DNA from 3 places in the Azonexus sp. GW821-FHT04F04 genome. Region 3 is predicted to be linked to each of the others. Evidence: predicted binding sites of a transcription regulator. Region 3 holds the regulator's gene; each other region holds the start of a gene.

Region 1 (4,153 bases), on a different contig from region 3:
CATCCCGGACGCCGAACCGAAGTGGGAACCGCTGCACAAGCCGGCAACCAAACCCTACGTCGTGCTTGGCAAGGAATACTTCCCGAACAACGCGCTCAAACCGTACAAGACCCGCGGCATCGCCAGCTGGTACGGCAAGAAGTTCCACGGCCAGAAGACCTCGATCGGCGAACCCTACGACATGTTCGCCATGACTGCCGCCCACCCGACGCTGGCCCTGCCCTCCTACGTGCGCGTCACCAGCTTGCAGAGCGGCAAATCAGTGATCGTCCGCGTTACCGACCGCGGCCCCTTCCACGCCGACCGCGTCATCGACCTGTCCTACACCGCCGCCTACAAGCTCGGCCTGATCAACGGCGGCAGCGGCCAGGTCGAGGTCGAGGCGATCATTCCCGGCGAGCTGGCCGGCACCGCCTACGCCCAGGTCACGCCTCCACCGCGGATAGCCAGCAACGCCGAAAATGACGAGATCGAGCAATTGGCCAAACGCGTGGCACTCGACGAACCACCCGTGCCAACACCAGTTCCGGCCGGACCGAACAGCGATGCCGGTGTAGCCAAGGGCATCTACCTGCAACTCGGCGCCTTCTCCAACGCCGACAACGCGGAAAGCCTCAAAAACCATCTGGTGCGCGAACTCGACTGGCTGACCGAAGCCATGCGGGTCAATCCGGCCGGCGGCATTCACCGCGTTCACCTCGGCCCCTACGCCAGCCGCGGCGATGCCGACCGCGTGGCGGAAAAGATCCGCGCCGCACTCGGCTACCGGCCGACCATCGTCAGCCGCTAAGCTTCGACCACGTTGTTGACCGTGGCGACCACCACGTTGCCGCAGCCCTGATACTCGAGGCTGGAAAAACTCATCATCCTGGCCATGGCGATGCCCCGGCCGTTGGGGTCGAAAGCGCGATCCGGATCGAAAGCCAGGAATTTCGACCATTCAAAACCATGGCCCTGATCGGTGATCGTAAACACCACGGATTCCGTCGTGCGCTCCAGCCGAATCGTTGCGAAACGCTCGCAAAATTGCGGTAAAGCGAGCCGCCGGGAAATTTCTGCCTCCCAGTCGCCCTCCCATTTGAGCAGCGATTTTTCCTGATAACTGACGCCAAGATTGCCGTGCTCGACGGCATTGACCATCAAGTCGGAAAGCCCTGGAGCAACCACGTCGGGCACCGAACACATGGCAGCCAGTACGGGGACCAGGCTGGCAATGTCGTCCATCGTGACGAAGCGGTATTCGACCGTGCGAATCAGCTTCTGTGCGTCTTCCAGCCGGGCCGCCCGGCTGCGCAACTGGCTGCGCGCCCGGCGATCCTCCATCGCCACACGGACGATGGATATCAGCGCCTCCGGCTCGTACGGCTTGGTCAGGTAGTAGTAAGCCCCCGCTGCGAGACCTTCCCGCACCTGATCCGGCGACGATGCGGCCGTCTGCATGATGACCGGAATGTCGGCAAAGCGCGACTCGCGCTTCATTCGCCGAAGAAATTCCATGCCGTCGAGCTCGGGCATCATCCGGTCGAGAATGACCAGCGAAAAATTGCTCTCCGGGGCAATCAGGCTGGCCCACGCCGCCAGCGGATCACTGTGCATCTCGAGCGAGATATCTTCCTGCTCGAGAAATTCTTCGATTATGAACAGGTTCAACTGTTCGTCATCGACGACGAGAACACGTTCCTTATCCATGCATCAGCCTTCCCGCATCGCCTTCCTTTTTCCCAGCCGCCCACCGGCCAAATTCACCGCGAATTTCGATGCCGTTCGCCGCAGGCAAACAGGTCATCCGCGAGGTGTGATCCTAGCATGAGCTATCCGTTTGACCAGGATCAATGGCAAAAGCAGGCGGCTGGCTATACTCCGCCGCTTGCTATTCCGGATGTCTCCGATGACCTCCCTGCCCGATCTCGTCTGCCCAGCCGGTAGTTTGCCGGCCCTCAAGGCTGCCGTCGACAACGGCGCCGATGCCGTCTATCTCGGCTTCAAGAACGACACCAACGCCCGCAACTTCGCCGGCCTCAATTTCGACGCCAAGACCATGGCCGACGGCATTCGCTACGCCCACGGCAAGGGTCGCGAAGTGCTGCTGGCCATCAACACCTTCCCCCAGGCCGGCCGCGTCGCCGACTGGCAAAAGGCGGTCGACGCCGCCGTCGACCAGGGTGTCGATGCCATCATTCTGGCCGACATCGGGCTGCTCGACTATGCCCGTAACCGTCACCCGCGCCAACGCCTGCATCTGTCGGTGCAGGGCTCGGCGACGAGCTACGAAGCGATCAATTTCTGTCAGCGCGAATTCGGCATCCGCCGCGCCGTGCTGCCGCGCGTCCTGACCTTGGCCCAGGTCGAGAACGTCATCAAGAACACGCCGGTCGAAATCGAAGTCTTCGGTTTCGGTAGCCTGTGCGTCATGAACGAAGGGCGTTGCTGGCTGTCCTCGTATGCCTGCGGCGAATCGCCGAACACCGTCGGCGCCTGCTCGCCGGCCAAGTACGTGAAGTGGGACAAGAAGCCGGGCGCCATGGAAACCCGCCTCAACGGCGTGCTCATCGACCGTTTCGGCGACGACGAGCCGGCCGGCTACCCGACGCTGTGCAAGGGCCGCTTTGAGGTCCAGGGCGAAACCTATTACGCGCTCGAAGAACCGACCAGCCTCAATGTGCTGGAAATCCTGCCTGACATCATCAAGATCGGCGTCCGCGCCATCAAGGTCGAAGGCCGCCAGCGCAGCCCGACCTACGTCGCGCAGGTTACCCGCACGCTACGCGCCGCGCTCGATTCGCTGCGCGACGGCAGCGAGCGCTTCCACGTCAAACCGGCCTGGCAGGCCGAGCTCTCCAAAGTCTCCGAAGGCAGCCAGGCGACGCTCGGCGCCTACAACCGGCCATGGCGCTGAAGGACAACGCAGCATGAAACTCTCGCTTGGCCCCCTCCTCTATTTCTGGCCCAAGGCCGAGGTCATGGAGTTCTACGCCGAAATGGCGCAGAACCCGGCCCTCGACATCATCTACGTCGGCGAAGTCGTCTGCTCGCGCCGCCAGCAGTTGCGTACCACCGACTGGATCGGCCTGGCCCGCGACCTGACCGATGCCGGCAAGCAGGTCGTCGTTTCGGCCCAGGCCCTGCTCGAATCGGAGAGCGATCTCAAGGCGCTGCGCCGGCTGGTGGACGACTCGGGTTGCATGCTCGAAGCCAACGACCTCGGTGCAGTCAACCTCGTGCACGGCCAGGATTTCGTCGCCGGCCCGCACCTCAACATCTACAACGAGACGACGCTCGCCACCTTTGCCCGCCACGGCCTCAAGCGCTGGGTGCCGCCGCTCGAAGGCACGCGGGCGATGATCGAAACCCTGCACGCCAGCAAGCCGGCCGGGGTCGAGACCGAGGTCTTTGCCTTCGGCAAGATTCCGCTCGCCTTTTCGGCCCGCTGCTTCACGGCCCGCCACTACGATCTGAACAAGGATGACTGCCAGTTCAAGTGCCTGGATCACGCCGAGGGCCTGACCCTGAAAACACGCGAAGGCCAGGATTTTCTTTGCATTAACGGCATTCAGACAATGTCGGCGCAAAGCTACAACCTGCTGCACGAAATACCGGACATGCTGAAAATGGGCATCGACATCGTGCGCATCAGCCCGCAGAAGGACCACATCAATGCCATCATCGCCGCTTTCGATGCCGCACGACGCGGCGAGGCGGTGAGTGTCGATAGCCGGGAATGGAACAGCAGCGGCCTGGTCGATGGCTACTGGTTCGGCGATGCGGGTATAGTCCAGCATCACACGCAAGCCTTGGCACAACTCGGAGTCTGATCATGAACGGCAGCTTCACCATCCCCAAATTCCGCTTGCCCACCTTCGTCGCCAACCTTGGCCAGAAGTTGCCGCAATGGCCGCATGCGCTGGTGCTGGTCGCCGGCCTCAACGCCGCGCTGAAAATGAAACTGCTGCCGGAAAGCGAACTGGCCCTGCTCGAAGACAAGCTGTTTCGCGTCCGCGTTCTCGATACCGGCGGCGAGGCTTCATACACCTACGCCAACGGCCTGTTCCGGCCGGTTTTCACCTCACAACGCGAACCCGATCTGGCTTTTGCCGCCAATCTGTCGGCCTACCTGCAACTGCTTTCCCGCCAGGAAGACCCGGACACCCTATTC
Region 2 (4,153 bases), on a different contig from region 3:
CCCAACCTCGGCGTCGTTCGCGTCGACGCCGAAAAGAGCTTCGTCATGGCCGACGTTCCCGGCCTCATCGAAGGCGCCGCCGACGGCGCCGGCCTCGGCATCCGCTTCCTCAAGCATCTGCAGCGCACGCGTATTCTGCTGCACCTCGTCGACATCGCGCCGATCGACCCCGACTCCGACCCTGTGCGCGACGCCAAGGCCATCGTCGGCGAACTGATCAAGCACGATCCCGCGCTGGCCGACAAACCGCGCTGGCTGGTCCTCAACAAGCTCGACCTGATCCCCGAAGAGGACCGCGAAAAGACCGTCAAGGACTTCCTCAAAGCCTACAAGAAGGCCACCAAATACGACGGCCCGGTTTTCCCGATCACCGCCATCAGCGGGGAAGGCACCAAGCCTTTGATTTATGCCATCCACGAAGCGCTGGAGCAGATGGCCCGCCCGGAAATTCCTGACGACGACGAAGACGCTGAAGACAACGCCACGGAAGAATGATGAGCAAGACCCGCCTCGCCAACGCCAAACGGCTCGTCGTCAAAGTCGGCTCGGCGCTCGTCACCAACAACGGCGCCGGTCTCGACCTCGCCGCCATTGAAGACTGGGCCCGGCAAATCGCCGTACTGCGCGCGCAAGGCAAGGAAGTCATCATGGTTTCCTCCGGCGCAGTCGCCTGTGGCGTGCAGCGCCTGGGCTGGGGCCGGCGCCCGAAGACCGTGCATGAGAAGCAGGCCGCCGCAGCCGTCGGCCAGGCCGGCCTAGTCGAAGCCTATGAGGCCGCCTTCAACAAGCACGGCCTGCACACCGCGCAGATCCTGCTTACCCACGACGACCTCGCCGACCGCAAGCGTTACCTCAACGCCCGCTCGACGATGACCACGCTGCTTGAACTCGGCGTCGTGCCGATCATCAACGAGAACGATACCGTCGTCACCGACGAGATCAAATTCGGCGACAACGACACGCTCGGCGCCCTGGTCGCCAACCTGATCGAAGCCGACGCCCTGATCATCCTGACCGACCAGATCGGCCTATTCACTGCCGACCCGCGCAAGGACCCGAGCGCCACGCTGATCAGCGAAGCCACGGCCGGCGACGAGTCGCTTGAAGCTATGGCTGGCGGCGCCGGCACACGCGTCGGCACCGGCGGCATGATCACCAAGGTTATCGCTGCAAAACGCGCCGCTCGAAGCGGCGCCCACACCGCCATCGCCAGCGGCCGCGAGATCGACCCGATCATCCGCTTGGCGGCAGGCGAGCCCGTCGGCACCCTGCTTGTCTCGCAAACCCAGCCGCTCGCCGCCCGCAAGCAATGGCTGGCCGACCACCTGCAACTTGCCGGCCGCCTGCTGCTCGACGACGGCGCGGTCAACGCCCTGAAAGCCGGGAAAAGCCTGTTGCCGATTGGCGTCATCGCCGCCGAAGGCGAATTCGAACGTGGCTCAGCAGTCGCCTGCATCAGCCCGAATGGCAGCGAAATCGCGCGCGGCCTGTGCAACTACGGCAGCGGCGAAGCCCGCCTCATTACGCGAAAATCAACGGTGGAAATCGAAGCGATCCTCGGCTATGTGGACGAACCGGAATTCATCCACCGCGACAATCTGATCCTGCTCGCCTAACGGATCTATCAAAAGCAAAACGGGCGCCAAGGCGCCCGTTTTGCTTACCAGGAAACGGCAATCAGAAACGATAGGAAACACCTACACCGGCCGTGATTGGGCTCAGATTCAGCGTTCCAAGTTTGGTGGCTCCAATATTCACATCAGTTTCCATCTGGATGTATTTGACGTCGACGTTGAGGCCCCAGTTCTTATTGAACATGTAATCGAAACCTACCTGGCCAGCCAGACCAACACTCGACTTTTCAACTGAAGCACCCAGTGCAATGTTGTCACGGCTCATGAAAATTGTGTAGTTCACACCTAGTCCAACATACGGCTTGAAGGCGCCGAGGTCGGTAAAGTGATACTGAACGAGCAGTGACGGCGGCAAGGCTTTGATCTTGCCAATCTGGGCGCCATTGGCGGTGATATCAACCGTTTGCGGATAGGTCAGAACCAGCTCGGCTGCAATATTCTTGGTGAAGAAATAGCTCAGATCCAATTCAGGAATCCAGCGGCTATCCGCTTCAATCGCGCCAACACCACGGGTATCAAGGCCATCCTTCTGACCGTTGTCGAAGAGCACGTCGACGGCACGCACGCGAACCATGAACGAGCCATCCTGAGCCTGTGCAACAGCAGACGAAAGAACGCCAGCAGCAATCAGAGCAGCAACCAGAATCTTCTTAGCCATTTATTACTCCCTATCATCGTCATGAAAAAGGGGCATGCTATTACCATCAGAACTAGACATTTTGACCTAGGTCAAAAACCTTACCAGTACTGAGGTTATATCGAATAACAAACAACTAATTTTGTTCGCAAACCAAAAAAAACGGGAGCCGAAGCTCCCGTTCTTGTTTCTAACTGGATTAAACCAGATTAGAACATGTGACGCAGACCAACAGCGTAGGTGTTGCTGTCGGAAACGTACGGATTTGCGGGAACGGCAAGCGGGTTGCGGTTGGTGTCGTTTTCTACGCGCTTGGCAACCAGACCGGCATAGGCGGTGGTGCGCTTGGACAGAGCGTAGGTAGCAGCAAGAGTGCTGACCTTGACGTTGTCTTCGGCAACAGTAGAGCCAACTTTCAGTGCAGCGTATTCAGCGATAACAGCAACCTTGGCACCAATCGGAGCGGACAGGGAAACAGCCCACTTCTTGTCCTTGCCAACGGCAGCCGTGGTATCAGCCTTCTGCTGCTGGTAAAGAGCTTGCAGCTTGACAACACCGAAGTCGTAACCGGCACGGAGGCCCCATTCCTTGATGTTGTCGTCAGTCGTGTTGGTTTGCGACTGGACATACTTGGTGTAGATCGCACCAGCGGTGATCGGGCCGTTGGCGTAGCTGACGGACAGCAGGTTGGCAGTGTTGTCGGTGTTGGCGGTGCTGACAGCATATTCGGTCGCCAACGGCGCGCGAGCATGGTTGTACGCAACGGTCACGCCACCGAAGGCCGGCGAGATGTAAGCAACAGCGTTATTGGCGCGGGAAGCAGAGGTGATCAGCGTGCCGCCGCCAGCGTTGTAGGCTGCGCCTAGACCGGTAGAGCCACCCAGGGCAGTAGCAGCGACCGAGAAATCAAGACCCGTGGTCTGCAGACGACCAGCAACAGCCGTACCGAAACCGCCGGTCAGGCCGACGAACTGCTGACGGCCATTGGTACCACCGGAGACAGTGCCGATACCTTGGTTGTCATCAATAGCCAGACCGTATTCCAGAACGAACAAAGCCTTCAGGCCGTTGCCCAGATCTTCAACACCCTTAAAACCGATACGGGAGGTGGAGAGCAGGCCGGAGTTGACCTTGAAAGCGGTCTGGGCAGAGGTGCTGCCCAGATAGGTCGTGCCGGAGATGCTGGCATCAGCAACACCGTAGATGGTGACGTTGGTTTGTGCGAAAGCAGCGGTAGAAGCCAGGCCAGCGATAGCCAGAGCGATCAGTTTCTTTTGCATCAGAAAATCTCCTTAGTGGTTAGTTTTTAATCCAGCAGTAAAACCGAATTAAGCTTTACCTCTCGGATCGAGAAGTTGGCATCGATTGTCGCAAAGAGCGAAACGCCCTAGCAACCGGTGATTGGCATGTTGGGAGGCTTCTCTAAAGTTATGTTGTTTTGACGCAACAGCAAAACACGCAAAAACGAATACCTCGCCTTGTGTCAGCGCTCAAGCCCGTTGCAAAAAGTAACGCCGATACGCTCGATATGATCGAGCAATGCCTGGTTGTCGATTTCTTGGCGCACGAGCAGGTCTATTTTCCAGGGCAAAAGAAGATCGTCGAGCCTGTTTTCAAGCTCCAGGCGGCGACGCATGCTGAGAGCCGGAGCATCCAGGCAAAGGTCAATGTCAGACCCCGGGCGATAATTACCTTTGGCGCGCGAACCGAAAATTGTAGTCCGGTCAATTTCCGGGTAATCGCTCAAGACGGTAATAATTCGGTCGCAGGCGGCCTGCGGCAATCCGAATGCCGTATCGCCAGCTTTCGCAACGAGCATCACCTTGCCTCGATTTGTCGCATGCGCAGCTCAAAGGCTACGAGAAGGCGGTGGTACTGCCCG
Region 3 (4,153 bases):
CCCATGCTGGCCGCCCCGAGAGCCCCGGCAATGGCGCCGGCCACGCCATAGGACAGGATGCGCCCACCGTTGTAGGTGAAATGCATCGACCAGCGCGCCGTGACGCCCATCGACAAGGCGCCAACAATGCCGCCACACATGCCGACGCAATGGGTCCCGCCGAGCAGACCAACAAGAAAAAGTGCGAGAAAACCGGAATCAGGCATCGAACAGAATCAACAAAAGCAAAGCGGGCAGTTTAACTGCCCGCTTTGATTGCTGCACACCGCTCAGATAACTTTGGAGTAAGTCGCCCGCTGGCGACCAGCCCGCAGATAGCGGTCGAAGACCATCGAAATGATGCGCACCAGAAGACGTCCCGGCGGCAGGACAGTGATCCATTCGCGGTCGATCTTGAGCAACCCGGCCCGCTCCATTTCCTTCATGTCTTCCAGCTCTGCTGCAAAATACTCGCGGAAGTCGATCAGGTGAGCGCTTTCAATGCTTTCAATGGACAATTCGAAATGGCACATCAGGGCCTGGATGATGGAGCGACGCAGAATGTCGTCAGCCGTCAGTTCGATGCCACGGAACACCGGCAGGGAGCCAGTATCGAGCGCATCGTAGTACTCATCGGCGGTCTTGACATTCTGGTAGTAGCTCGGCCCGACCTTGCTGATCGACGAAATGCCGAAAGACAGCATGTCGCAGTCGGCATACGTCGAATAGCCCTGAAAATTGCGGTGCAGGCGGCCTTGGCGCTGAGCAACAGCCAGTTCATCATCGGGCTTGGCAAAGTGGTCCATGCCGATGAAAACGTAGCCTGCATCGGTCAGTTTCTTGATGGCCAGCGCCAGAATCTGCAACTTGGTATCGGCCGACGGCAGATCGGCATCGTTGATCCGGCGCTGCGGCTTGAACATGCTCGGCATGTGCGCGTAGTTGTAGATCGACAGGCGATCCGGATCCATCGCCAATACCCGCTCGATGGTCCGGTTGAAACCCATGACAGTCTGGTGCGGCAAGCCGTAGATCAGGTCCACAGAAACCGATTTGAAACCGTTGGCCCGTGCATCGCGGATCACGCTGTAGGTTTCTTCCTCGCTCTGCACGCGATTGACAGCGACCTGGACTTTTTCATCGAAATCCTGGACACCAACGCTCATCCGGTTGAAGCCGAGTTCGCCGAGTAGCGCAACGGTCGCCGTATCGACCTTGCGCGGATCGACTTCGATAGAGTATTCGCCGCCCTCAAGCAGCTTGAAGTGCTTGCGCGTTTCACCCATCAGTTGGCGCATTTCATCGTGCGACAGGAAGGTTGGTGTACCGCCACCCCAATGCAGCTGGATAACTTCGTGCTCACCATCGCGACCTTCCAGCGCCGCAGCCTGGATATCCAGCTCCTTTGCCAGATACCGGAGATATTTCGCGCTACGCCCGTGATCCTTGGTGATAATTTTGTTACACGCGCAGTAGTAGCAAATAGTGTTACAGAAAGGTATGTGGAAGTATAATGAGAGAGGTCGGCTTATGCCGCCGATATTCCGTTTGCCAAGCCAGACTTTCGCTGCCTCAGAATCGAAGGCCTCGACAAAGCGATCGGCCGTCGGATAAGACGTGTAACGGGGGCCGTTGACATCAAAACGGCGGATGATCTGGGGATCGAATACGAGGTTTTCAGTTGCGAAATTCATTAGGCCAGCCACTAAAAGTAGGTCTGATTATGTTCGGAAGGTTCGATTTTATGGTTGACTTGGATCAAGCGAATGCAGGTTGCGAATGGCTCAAACACACCCGTTAAATCAGGAAGTCACGCTGTCTGTTATCAAGACAGCCTGTTCCAATTGTAACCTGCGCGAACTGTGCCTGCCGTACGGTCTCAGCCTCGAAGAACTGGAACGTCTTGATGATCTGGTATCGACCCGCCGTCGGATCAAGCGCGGCGACCACCTCTACCGTGCCGGCGAAGTTTTTGATGCCATCTATGCGATTCGCAGCGGCTTCTTCAAGACCGATGTGCTGCTTGAAGATGGACGCGACCAGGTAACCGGCTTCCAGATGGCCGGCGAATTGCTCGGCCTCGATGGCATCAGTACCGAACACCACACCTGCAATGCCATCGCGCTCGAAGACAGCGAGATTTGCGCCATTCCGTTCTCGCGCCTGGAAGGCCTGTCGCGGGAGATCCACACGCTGCAGCATCATTTCCACAAGGTGATGAGCCGGGAAATCGTCCGCGACCACGGCGTCATGATGTTGCTTGGCACGATGCGCGCCGAGGAACGACTGGCTGCCTTCCTGCTCAATCTGTCACAGCGCTTCACGGCGCGCGGCTTTTCGCACGCCGAGTTTTACCTGCGAATGACGCGCGAGGAAATCGGCAGCTACCTCGGCCTCAAGCTCGAAACGGTGTCTCGCGCTTTCTCCCGCTTCCAGGAAGAAGGCCATATCGCCGTTCAGCAGAAACACATTCGCATCCTGAACGTGAACGGGCTGAAAGCCCTGATGAACCACCGCGCCTCCTGAGCGAGGCTTCTACCAGCGCAGGCGGGCTAGTTCCGCTGCGCGCAGGACAATCCTCTGTAACAACGATTCGGCACGCTGCCGGCCTGCCGTCGAGCCGCCAGGCGAACGATACGCCAAGTGGATCTCGGTCGGCTTTCCTACCAATGAATACAGGGCAATGGACAGCGGGCATAGCGTCAATTGCCGAGGGTCTTCGCGGACCAACTCAGCGGCCAGCAGGCTGCTGCAGAACTGGATGATTTCCGCTTCGCCGTAAGGAATCGCGCTGCCGCCGACAGCGGTGCGGGCCAGCATGTCGCGAAACGGCAGGATGCTGCCGACCACTAGGCCTTCGCTCTCGATAGCTTCGATCAGCCCGTCGTGGGCGGTCCGGAAATCGGAATTGCTCACCGTGACGACGACGGCGTCGTCTGCGACCGTTGGCAGGGAAATCCCGAGCAGCAACAGGAAAACCAGAAAAAAATGGGACGCCCCGTGGGACGTCCCAAACAGATGTACAGAAAACATCTGACGCAAGAGTTCGTTGCCTGGACGCTTCAATGGAAAAGCGAACCGTCCGGGCAAATCAGCGATTTAGAACGAGTGCTTCATACCGATGGCCAGGCCGTTGATGCCGGCGCTGGTACCGGAGCTGTTGCCCATCGGGTTGATGGTGTAGGCCGCATTGGTGTCGTTCTTGATGTGCGCGTAGTCAGCGTACAGTTCGGTACGCTTGGACAGGGCGTAGCGTGCGCCGAGGCCGATCTTCCAGGCATCGCGGTCGGTCAGGGTCTTGTCCTTGACCTGGCCGAACATGCCGAGCACGGAGAACTTGCCGACCGGCACGGTGGCGCCGATGAACCAGTTGCGACGATCATACTTCTGGTTGGCCGCCAGACCGAAGGCAGCGGTAGCGAAGGTCGTGTTGCCGCCGATGAACGAGTTCACATCGCCCTTGATGACGTCATAGACGCCGCTGACCTTGACTACGCCGAAGTCGTAGGAAGCGCCGGCGGTGGCAACGTAGAGGCGGGAATTGTCGTAACCGACGGCCCGGGTGGTTTCATAGTCGAGATCGATGCTCAGCGGGCCGTTGGCGTAGATCAGGTTGGCCGACAGCAGACGGTCGTCACCGTTGTTGCCCGTGGTGGTCGCGGTCATCGGCGAGTGGACGGCATTCAGGCTGCCTTCGGCGCCCTGGGTGTTGGTGGCGGTGGCCAGGATCACGGTGAAGCCGCTGAAGGACGGCGAGATGTAGGCGATGGCGTTGGCTGCGCGGTCGTACTGGGTGGTCATCGAGGTCAGGCTGGCGACCGAGTAGTTGCCGAACGGGCTGTACTTGCCGTAGATGCCGTAACGGATGCCGTCGAGGTAACCGGCAACGGCAGTACCGAAACCGCCGGTCACGCCGACGTACTGGTGGCCGGCAGAAGCCAGGCCGGTACTGGTGTCCGGGCTGATGCGGTATTGCAGGTCGAACAGGGCCTTGAGGCCGTTGCCCAGATCCTCGACGCCCTTGAAGCCGATGTGGCTCTGCGAAGCAGCGCTTTGCAGGTCGTACTGCGACTGGCCGCTGGCGACTGCGCCGTTGCTGCCTTGACGGAACATGACACCCATATCGACGTTACCGTAGATGGTGACGTTGGATTGTGCGAAGGCTGCACCGGAC

Evidence for each region. Region 3 encodes FNR, which switches genes on or off when oxygen is low (the NO sensors DNR and NnrR bind a similar motif). Its sites were predicted from a motif close to TTGANCTAGNTCAA; they were not measured.
Region 1: the regulator FNR is predicted to act here: its motif matches at 1,820-1,833, upstream of ubiU (ubiquinone anaerobic biosynthesis protein UbiU).
Region 2: the regulator FNR is predicted to act here: its motif matches at 2,354-2,367, upstream of AC07TV_RS04135 (OmpW/AlkL family protein).

What each region holds. Positions count from the first base shown of each region.
Region 1 is NZ_JBWKSX010000008.1:92,219-96,371, reverse strand. It holds gene AC07TV_RS15710 (septal ring lytic transglycosylase RlpA family protein) at 1-790, shown strand, start outside; gene AC07TV_RS15705 (ATP-binding response regulator) at 787-1,689, opposite strand; gene ubiU (ubiquinone anaerobic biosynthesis protein UbiU) at 1,889-2,896, shown strand; gene AC07TV_RS15695 (U32 family peptidase) at 2,910-3,812, shown strand; gene ubiT (ubiquinone anaerobic biosynthesis accessory factor UbiT) at 3,815-4,153, shown strand, end outside.
Region 2 is NZ_JBWKSX010000001.1:850,209-854,361, reverse strand. It holds gene cgtA (Obg family GTPase CgtA) at 1-495, shown strand, start outside; gene proB (glutamate 5-kinase) at 495-1,616, shown strand; gene AC07TV_RS04135 (OmpW/AlkL family protein) at 1,678-2,292, opposite strand; gene AC07TV_RS04130 (porin) at 2,481-3,551, opposite strand; gene AC07TV_RS04125 (nucleotidyltransferase family protein) at 3,755-4,090, opposite strand; gene AC07TV_RS04120 (nucleotidyltransferase substrate binding protein) at 4,090-4,153, opposite strand, start outside.
Region 3 is NZ_JBWKSX010000005.1:55,011-59,163, forward strand. It holds gene AC07TV_RS11610 (sulfite exporter TauE/SafE family protein) at 1-206, opposite strand, end outside; gene hemN (oxygen-independent coproporphyrinogen III oxidase) at 270-1,673, opposite strand; gene fnr (fumarate/nitrate reduction transcriptional regulator Fnr) at 1,759-2,505, shown strand; gene AC07TV_RS11625 (DUF302 domain-containing protein) at 2,515-2,949, opposite strand; gene AC07TV_RS11630 (porin) at 3,079-4,153, opposite strand, start outside.